Regions from separate parts of the Shewanella cyperi genome, predicted to be linked through region 1. Evidence: predicted binding sites of a transcription regulator. Region 1 holds the regulator's gene; the other holds the start of a gene.

Region 1 (5,067 bases):
ATTGCGCACCAGTACCAGCTCACCCACCATGTTCATGATCTGGTCGAGACGGGCGGTATCCACCCGCACTGTGGTTTCACCCTGGGGCACGTTGGTCGCTGCAGCTTTTGCCTGGGCTGCCGGTGCTTCGGGCACTGCGGCAGCCTTAGCCATCTGGGGCTGAGGCGCTGCAGGTGTAACCGCAGCTACTTGCTTGGGCGCTGATGGCTTTGGTGCAGCTGGCTCTGCGGCAGATTTGCCGGGCCCGGTGCCCTTGCCATGCAATTCATCCAGCAGGCGTTCAAATTCTTCATCGGTAATCTCGTCGGCATCGACCTTGTCGGCAGCACTGACTTCCACTTTGGCCACTTCACCCTTGGCCGCGCTCTTGAATTTGCCGGCACCATGGAGCTCATCGAGCAAGGCCTCAAACTCATCATCGGTAATATCGTCACCTGACGGTGCTGAAGTGGGTTTCGCGGCGGCAGCTTTGCCTGCTACATCCTGTGGGACGCCAGTCTTGACGCCGGGTCCCTTGCCTGAACCGTGGAGTGCATCAAGCAAGGCCTCAAATTCAGCCTCGTTAATTTCATCAATGCTGGATTCGCCGCCACTGGTGTTTTTGGAAGCAGGCGCAGCCACTACGGGTTCAGGAATGGGTTCTGGTTCAGGTTCAGGCTCTGGTTCAGGCGCGGGTGCAGCCGCACCACCTTCGGAGGGAAGCGGCGCCCCTGAAGACAGGAGTTTAAGCTTGGCCAGCAACTCAGGAGAGGCAGGGTCTTGCTCCTGACCGGCCTGGGTTTGAGCAAACATGGTATTAATGGCATCGACCGCCTGGAGAATAATATCCATCAATTCGGCGGTGACATGACGCTTGCCGGTACGCAGCAGGTCAAAGGTGTTTTCCGATTCGTGGCAGACGTCAACCATGGGAGCCAATCCCAGGAAGCCCGCCCCCCCTTTCACTGTGTGGAAACCACGGAAAATCGCGTTAAGCAGATCCGTGTCACCGGGGTTATTTTCCAGCGCTACCAATTGTTCCTGCAGCAGCTCTAAAATTTCACCGGCTTCGATCAAAAAGTCCTGCAGGATCTCTTCATCTACGTCAAATGCCATTAAACTGACTCCTTAATCAGAAACCCAGGCTTGAAAGTAAGTCGTCGACTTCATCCTGGCCCGTTACCACATCCTGACGCGCCTCCGCGTTCATGATGGGGCCTTCGGCTTCTATGCTGCTTTTTGGGGGCTCGGTGGTTTCCTGGGGAGTATGTTCACCAAACACGGTCAACATGGAGACCAGACTGCTCTCCACCTCCCGAACCAACTCTATTACCCGACGGATCATTTGCCCGGTAAGATCCTGGAAATCCTGCGCCATCAGAATCTGATTCAAGAGTTCTCGCAGGCGGTTTGAATCGTTCTCGCTGCGGACCATCAACTGCTGTACATCGTGACAAAGCGCTTTGAATTCATTCAACTCTATATCACGGCGCATCAGTCTGTCCCATGCAGGAGTCACAGTCTGAATATTGTTTATCAATGCATCGGCCAGCGGCAGACATTCTTCAACGGCGTCCATGGTCTTATTGGCCGCCTGTTCCGTCATATCGATAACGTAATTGAGTCTTTCCTTGGCATCCGGAATTTCGGTATTGGCCAACTCCAACAATCTGTTATCAACCTGAAAGTCCATCAAGGCACTGTGAAGCTGGCGGGTGAGTTTTCCGACTTCATCAAACAACTCACGCTGCAACGGCATGGCAAAATCACGGAACAGCGCATCGGCCTGATCCTGCTCACCGGCGGACAAGAGTTCGACAAGCATTTGCGCCTGTTCGAGACTGATGAGCCCTGAAGTGTTTAGCTGCATAGCCCGTCCTTGCTTAACTGAGGCGCTCGAATATCTTGTCCAGCTTTTCTTTCAGGGTGGCAGCGGTAAATGGCTTAACTACATAGCCGTTTACCCCGGCCTGTGCCGCGGCAATGATCTGCTCTCGCTTGGCTTCGGCAGTTACCATCAACACTGGGATATTCTTCAGGTTTTCGTCGGCGCGAATGGCCTTCAGCAGGTCAATACCCTGCATGCCGGGCATGTTCCAATCCGTGACCACGAAGTCAAAATCGCCTTTTTGCAGCATGGGCAACGCTGTGGAGCCATCATCTGCCTCCTGGGTATTGTTGAACCCCAGGTCTCGCAACAAGTTCTTGATGATACGCCTCATCGTCGAAAAATCGTCAACAATGAGAATCTTCATATTCTTGTCCAAGGTTTCCTCCGGTGAGCTGACACTCTAAATGCTCAATTAGTAATTATACGTGTGTCCAATGCTTGAGTTTGCCCTTGAGTCGCAGCATAGCTTGGCTGTGTATTTGACTCACCCTGGACTCACTGACATCAAGAATGGCACCAATTTCTTTTAAGTTCAGCGCTTCATCATAATAAAGCGATAATACCAATGCATCTCTCTCTGGCAATTGTTTGATGGCCTCGACCAAAGCACCATGAAATTGGCTGTCGGCCAAAGAATCAAAGATGCCATCAGACTGCTCACCCTCTGGAACCAATACGTCCTGAGAGATGCCTAAATCTTCTATCCCTATGATTTTACCTACAGAAACATCGCTCAAGATATGATGGTACTCATCCAGCGTCATATCAAGTCTTTCTGCGATTTCTGTGTCCCGTGCATCACGGCCGAGTTCCTGCTCCAACTCATCTATGACCTGGGCGACCCGCCGCTGATTGCGATGCACCGAGCGGGGAACCCAGTCGCCACGACGGATTTCATCCAACATGGCGCCGCGGATCCTTATCCCGGCAAATGTTTCAAACTTGGCACCCTTGCTGCCGTCAAACTTAGTCGACGCCTCAAGCAGGCCTATCATGCCTGCCTGCAGCAAATCATCCAACTGTACGGAAGCCGGCAACCGGGCCAACATGTGGTGCGCGATTCTTTTAACCAGCGGTGCGTACTGTTCAACGATGGATGTTTTATTATCCAAAGCGGTATACGCCGCGGCTTTATTCACTCGATCTATCCTCTTGGTACTCAGGACGCTGCACCAAACGTTCAACAAAGAACTCCAGGTGACCACCCGGTTGTTGCGGAATAGGCCAACTCATAACCTTATTCGCCAGACCATGGTAGGCAATGGCCGCCGGTGATTTCGGATAAGCCTCAACAATCAGCTTTTGCTTGCGCACTGACTTTCGCAGGTTTTCATCGAAGGGGATAGTCGCCACCAGCTCCAGCGCCACGTCCAGGAACCTGTCGGTGACCTTACTCAGCTTGGCAAACAGTTCCATACCTTCACGCAGACTACGGACCATGTTGGCCACTATCTTGAATCTGAATACTCCGTGCTCACGGCTGAGGATCTTAATCAGGGCATATGCATCTGTGATGGACGTGGGTTCATCACACACCACCACCAGCACATCCTGAGCGGCGCGGGAAAAACTCAGCACCATGTCGGAGATACCGGCGGCGGTATCCACAATCAGCACATCAAACTGGGTGCGCATTTCGCTGAAAGCGCGAATGAGACCGGCGTGCTGCGCCGGGGTCAGCTCCACCATGGCCTGGGCGCCCGAGGTCGCCGGGATAATACCAATGCCCTTGGGTCCCCGGAGAATGATGTCATCGAGCTCCGCCTCGCCGGACAGCACATGGGACAGGTTCTTTTCGGCCCTCAGGCCCAACATGACATCCACGTTGGCCAGACCCAGGTCGGCATCCAGTACCAACACCCGCTTGCCCTTCTCGGCAAGCGCAACCGCCGTATTGATGGAAACGCTGGTCTTACCGACCCCGCCCTTGCCACCGCTGACGGCGATTACTTTGACTTTTTCGTTATATGGTTGATTCATCATACGTAAACCGCTTGCTTGATCCCGGGTCATAGCTTTACTCAAATGCATAGGTCGGTTGTTCTGCCCATTTCTTTTCTTTCACGGGTCTGTGTTCATTGTCATTCATGGCTGCCAGCGCTTGTTTGGCCAGCGCCAGGGTATCAGCCACTTGCATATCTTCAGGAACCCTTTGACCATCAGTCACATAACTCAACTGCAATCCGCTTTGGATCAGCACACTCAGGGCGCCTGCCAAAGAACAGGCTTCATCCAACTTGGTCAACACAGCCCCGGAAAGGGGGATCCTTTTGAAGTGTTCCACTGCATCCTGCAACACCCGCCGTTGTGATGTCGCTGACAATACCAGATAACTGCGGATCGGCAAGGCTCGGTTAGCGGTCAAGTTATCCAGTTGTTCCACCAGACGCATGTCCCTTTGCCCCATTCCTGCCGTATCTATCAATACTAGCTTGCGATTCCTGAACTGATAAAGTATTTGTTCCAACTCATTGAGATCATGAGCTTGCTTTACCGGACAGCCCATTATTTTGCCATAAGTTGCCAATTGCTCAAAGGCTCCAATGCGATAATGATCCGTGGTAATGAGCGCAACTTGATCTGGGCCATGTTGTGCAGCGAATCGCGCCGCCAATTTGGCGATGGAAGTGGTCTTGCCGACACCGGTCGGACCGACAAAAGCCACCACGCCACCGCGACGCACTATGTCATCGCCCTGGTTGTCCAACATGTTGGCCAGACTCTGGGGCAAGGCTCTTACCAGCTCCACAGGTGAGTAATGCTCGGACAGAGCTGCCAGCTTGGCTGCCACGGCAGGGGAAAACTCCGCGTCAATCAAACGGCTCTCCAGCATGGCCCCTACCGGATTGTTACGTTTCTTTTGCTCCGACATCAGGGCGGCAACCTGGTGGGTCAGCAAGTTACGCAGGGAACTCAGTTCCTCACGCATGGCATCCAGCTCTGCGCTGGGCTTTTGCTGGGTGCGCTGCTTATCGGGGGACGGTGTAAAAGTCGCAGGCTGGGGCGCCGATTTGGGCGCAGGTGCTTCAAGTCCGCGGGCCCAGGCAGGCATGTCCAGCTCACTTTCCTGTTGTCCGGTCAGCTGCTGCATACGGCTTTGTTGTTTTTCCAGCAGGGCCTGCAGGGAATCGGCGGGGGCTGCGGCAACTTTTTGACGGCTGGTTTTGACCGTGGGTTTGGCACCGAGCGAGACCCTG
Region 2 (5,067 bases), 2.1 Mb from region 1:
GCAGCACGGAACGCAAGGGTAAGTTCTACGGTCTGTCGGTGAACGTCGACTGGAATAACCTGCTGGTGTTGACCGAACTGAACCGTTTGACCCTGGAGGGCTCAGATCTCGATACCTACCTGGTGACCCTGGGCTATCGCTTCGGTGATTTTCTGCCTTATGTCTCCTATTCAGACTTTGACGATGGTTCGGAAATTCACAATACCGCCTCTGTGGGCCTCAGATGGGACTTCCATCCATCGGCGGCATTCAAGATCCAGTACGATGACGTGACCGATGATGGTGTCGGTGCCGGTACCCCCGATTCATGGCGGGTGGCGGGGGATGCCAAGGCCATCAGTCTCGGCGTGGATCTGGTATTTTAGGAGAGCACTATGAAAAAACTATTGGGTTCTATTCTTCTGTGTTTGTGCTCCATGCAGGTCTTTGCCGGCGTTGCCGTGATTGTGCACCCCAGCAACGGCGATAGTCTCGACAAAAAAGACATAGAAAATATCTATCTCGGCAAGACCAAGTCCTTCCCTGGAGGAGGCCAGGCTGTGCCTGTCAACCTCGAAGGAGGGGCGGTCAGGGAGGCATTTGACAGCAACGTGCTGGGCAAGTCAGCCAGTCAGTTGAAAGCCTACTGGTCGCAGAAAGTCTTTACCGGTAAGGGCACACCACCCAAGGAAGTAGCCAGCGACGCGGAAGTCATAGGCTTGGTGTCATCCAACCCCAACATAATCGGCTATATTGATAGTAGCCAGGTAAACGGTTCGGTCAAAGTGATTGCCGAGTACTGAACAATTGGTGCCGGGAGCAATCCCGGCGCCCTTTTAGGGGCTAAGTATGAGATGGTTCAATAATCTCTCCATTTTCAAAAAAGTCGCCGCCATCTTCGTGTTGTCGGTGATTATCTTCGCAGTCAATCTTGGCATCAGCATAGTCTCCATCAATAAAAACCGTACTACCCTGAACTTCATGGGGGAAAAGGTGTACCAGAGAGTCGAGCTGGCCAACCAGAACGTGCTGTTGGTGCAGCGTTTGGATGAGGTCTATACCCAGGCCGTGTCTTTTGCCGACGAGGAATTGCTGGGTAATGCCGGTAATTTATACAGCTCGCTCAAGGCCAATTTGACCCAATTGCAGGATCTGGATGGTCCCAATGCCGATGCCTTGGCTGCCATGTTGTCAGCCCTGGATGCTTATAATCGTATGACGCTGGAATTGGCGCGGGGCATGTTGGACGGCACCCTGGACATGGCCAATATTGGTGGCATCAGCCAGAAAAAGTCAGCCGCGTACGATGGCTTACTGAAAAAAATCCAGGGATTCAAGAAAGATAAGGTCGCAGAATTCAAGGACACCATCCAAGAAGCCAGCGACAGATCCGAACAAAGCCTGTGGTTGACCCTATGGATTGGGGTGGCGCTGCTGGTCTTGATGGCAGTGGTCACCATTTCCATTGCCCGAGCCATAGGCCAATCGGCCGGCAACCTGGCTCATTCCCTTGGGGAACTGGCCGACGGCAAGGGCGATCTTAGCCACCAGCTTGAGGTGCACAGTCGTGACGAGCTGGGGCAGGTTTCCAGTAACTTCAACCGCTTCCTGCATCTGTTGGCCGAGGCGATTCAGCGGGTCGTCAATGTGACATCGCCGTTGCTTGACAGCGCCCACAGCCTCAAGGAAAAAATGGATATTGCCAGTGGTGCCACAGAGCGACAAAGTCGGGACGCGGGTACTGTGCAGCATTCGATGGAAGAAATGCGTCACTCGGTGCTGGATATTTCCCACAGTGCCAATCAAGCCGCCGAAGCTGCCCAGATTGCTGAACGGGAGGCCATGGAAGGGATGGCCGTGGTGCAGCGTACCATGGATATCTCCAAGGAGCTTAACCGGGAAATCGCCCTGGCGGCAGACTCAATCAACGAGTTGGCCCGGGATACTGAGAGCGTGGGGTCCATTCTCAATGTCATCACCTCCATTGCCGAACAAACCAACCTGCTGGCATTGAATGCTGCCATTGAAGCGGCCCGTGCCGGTGAGCAGGGCAGAGGTTTTGCCGTGGTCGCCGACGAGGTGCGGGCGCTGGCGTCCAAGACCGCCGATGCCACCAAGGAAATCCGTGAAGTGCTCACCCGGCTCAAGCAGGCTGCCGAGTCATCGGTCAGCACCATGGACGTGGCCATGAGCAAATCCAGTGAAAACGAGACCCATGCACAGCAAACGGGTCAGGCGTTGAAGACCATTCAGCAACAGATCGTCAGTATCAATGGAATGAACACCCACATAGCCAAGGCCACCGATGAGCAGTCCAAAGTGGCTTCCCAGGTGGTGGACAATGTGGTGGACATGAACGCCTCCTTCGAGCAGACCCTGGCTATTCTCAATCAGGTGCAAACCGTCTCGGACAATATGTCGGCCTTCGCCGATGAGCTGCAAAACGCAACCTCTCAATTCAAGCTGTAATCTCGCGACTCAGGGATGAGTTTCTCCCTTCTCCTTTTTTGGCCCACTCGGGACTTAAGTCGGCTATGTTTTCTCTCTAGCTTCAGGGTCATGCCCCGGGGTATGTGCGCGCTCAAAATAAAAAGCCCGGACAGGATCCGGGCTCAATGTTAGCTGTGTAACGGGTCAGGCCGTGGTGTCGATATTGTGGCCTGTGTTGCCCACCGGCGCGGATTTGGCAGGTGCGCTGGCCGCGTTAATGAGGTCGATAGCTATCTGACCTTCAGCTTCCTGCTGTCCCTTGGCGAGTTGCGCGACCTTAACGCCTATGGAGCCATTGGCGAGATTGGGGCTGATATTGGCTGAATTGACAGTGATTGCCATGCGTTACCTCTTGTTGGTATGACTTTCTGGTATGAATCGATACCTTTAATCGGCATCCTGTTCGGTTACTTTAATCGAAGGCCTGCCTAATTCAAGGACTATTTACCCGCCTTTTGGGTCGGCAACGGGGCTTTCCACTGAATTCAGTTGCTTATTAATTGGTCTGTCCACTGGGGTCAGCGATCGGCCACCAGGCTTTTGGGGGCGGAGTCGGATTCTTCACACCAAATCAGCTGCAGATTGCGGCTGGTGTCTGTCGCGGCGGTCCGGATAAGGCTGACCACAGGGGCAGCAAAGCCCTTGTTGCCCAGGTATTCCCGGACTCTGTCGATACGGCGCTGCGCAAGCCACAGATTGTATTGTCGCAGCTGTTCATCACCCTCATTGCTGTTAATGGCGAATTCCAGCCGTAAATATCCCGGCGCTGTGGGATCTAAGATGGCGTCCAGTAACTGACTACCGACCTTGCCGAAGTAGGAGCTATTTTTGTCAAAACTGATGCCGCCCAGGTCATTATTGCTGTCGCAATTGGCCCAGCTTTTTAGGCTTATCAGCATTAAAATCACAGCTAAAATTCTCATACCAACACCCTGTCGAAGAACAAAATCCTGCCAACGGCCCTAAGGCGGGCGCAAATGTAAGCCAATTCCGGGGCCATTGCAATTTTGCAGGGCTCATCCGGTGAAATTAAAGCCTAGTCGCTGCGGCCCTGAAGTGACAATTTTCTGCTTTGCTCCGCGTCATGCGGCGACCGGGCTCGCTTTTCATCCTCGGGGAAAGTATCTTGTGTACAAGATGATTGCCTGGCAACCAAGGCATGGAGACTCAGATGCACGATCCGCTGGCACTGGAAAATCAGGTGTGCTTTTCCCTTTATACCGCCGCCAATGCCATGGTGCGCGCCTACCGCCCCTTGCTCGACAAGTTGGACCTGACCTATCCCCAATACCTGGCCATGATGGTGCTGTGGCAGGAGGAGGGGATCAGCGTTAAAACCCTGGGGGGCAAGTTGCACCTGGATTCGGGAACCCTGACCCCCCTGCTCAAGCGGCTGGAGGCCAAGGGATTGCTGCTGCGGGAGCGCAGCAGTGAAGACGAGCGTCAGCGGGTCCTCAAGCTCACCGACGCGGGAAGGCACCTGAGACAACAGGCCGAAGGCATACCCCAGGCCATGCGCTGCCTGGTGGGCGGGGCCGCCGAAGAGTTGCAACAGCTTAAACTGTTGTGCGACCGCGCCAGTAAGCTACTTGACGGGAGCGACAGCTGATGCAGCACCTGGATCTGGTCGTTATAGGAGCAGGTATCAACGGGGTGGGGGTGGCCCAATTTGCCCGGGCTGCCGGCTATTCGGTGCTGTTATTGGACAGGGGCAAGGTTGGCGGTCAAACGTCGGCCAATTCCAGCAAGCTTATTCACGGGGGCTTGCGCTACCTGGAGTCCATGCAGCTGGATCTGGTGCGCAAGTCCCTCAAGGCCAGACGCGATCTGTTGCGTCTGGCGCCTGAGTTGGTGCGTCCCGTTCCCTTCTATATTCCCATTTATCGCCACAGCCGCCGCAGCGTCTTCACCATAGGCGCCGGTCTCAGCCTCTATGGTCTGCTCAGCGAATTTGATCCCCTTGGCCGCTTTCAGCGGGTTCCCAAGCTTGAATGGGCCAGGTTCAATGGCTTGAGGCAAGATAGCCTGCACACAGTGTTCCAATACTGGGATGCCCAGACGGACGATGCCCGTCTGACCCGGGCGGTCGCCGCCAGCGCCCGTGAATTGGGGGCTCTGGTGCAGGAAGATACAGAAGTGACTGCCATTCGCCATTCGGCAGCGGGCTGTGAACTGGAGTTGAGCTGCCATGGTGAAACCATCAGTGTGGCGGCCTCTGCGGTGGTCAATGCCGCCGGCCCTTGGGTCAATGAGCTGTTGCATCGGGTGCAACCTCCGGCACCCAGCGAACGCCTGCAGTGGGTGCAGGGCGCGCATCTGCTGCTGGATATTCCGGCATTTGACGGCATCTTTTACCTGGAGTCCTGCTTCGACAAGCGGGTGGTGTTTGTCATGCCCTGGTATGGCAAAACCTTGATTGGCACCACGGAAACGCCAATCGACAGCTTAGCCTCAGAGCCGCAGGTGACGGCCGCAGAGCAGGCTTACCTGTTGGGAATTTTTCGCCATTACTTTCCGGACGCCGGCAGTGAGTCGGAGCTGGCGCAAAAAATTGTGGCGCGTTTTTGTGGGGTTCGGGTCTTGCCCCGGGTGGCCAGC

The links. The regulator FliA, encoded in region 1, starts transcription of late flagellar genes. The targets are predictions, from matches to a motif close to CTAAAGNTNNNNNNNNNNNNGCCGATA.
Region 2: the regulator FliA is predicted to act here: its motif matches at 2,859-2,885, upstream of JYB84_RS02625 (cytoplasmic protein).

What each region holds. Positions count from the first base shown of each region.
Region 1 is NZ_CP071501.1:2,676,265-2,681,331, forward strand. It holds gene JYB84_RS11610 (chemotaxis protein CheA) at 1-1,095, opposite strand, end outside; gene JYB84_RS11615 (protein phosphatase CheZ) at 1,112-1,849, opposite strand; gene cheY (chemotaxis response regulator CheY) at 1,863-2,246, opposite strand; gene JYB84_RS11625 (RNA polymerase sigma factor FliA) at 2,290-3,009, opposite strand; gene JYB84_RS11630 (MinD/ParA family protein) at 3,002-3,883, opposite strand; gene flhF (flagellar biosynthesis protein FlhF) at 3,888-5,067, opposite strand, start outside.
Region 2 is NZ_CP071501.1:625,739-630,805, forward strand. It holds gene JYB84_RS02610 (porin) at 1-365, shown strand, start outside; gene JYB84_RS02615 (type 2 periplasmic-binding domain-containing protein) at 375-782, shown strand; gene JYB84_RS02620 (methyl-accepting chemotaxis protein) at 829-2,448, shown strand; gene JYB84_RS02625 (cytoplasmic protein) at 2,614-2,811, opposite strand; gene JYB84_RS02630 (OmpA family protein) at 2,988-3,392, opposite strand; gene JYB84_RS02635 (MarR family winged helix-turn-helix transcriptional regulator) at 3,641-4,078, shown strand; gene JYB84_RS02640 (glycerol-3-phosphate dehydrogenase/oxidase) at 4,078-5,067, shown strand, end outside.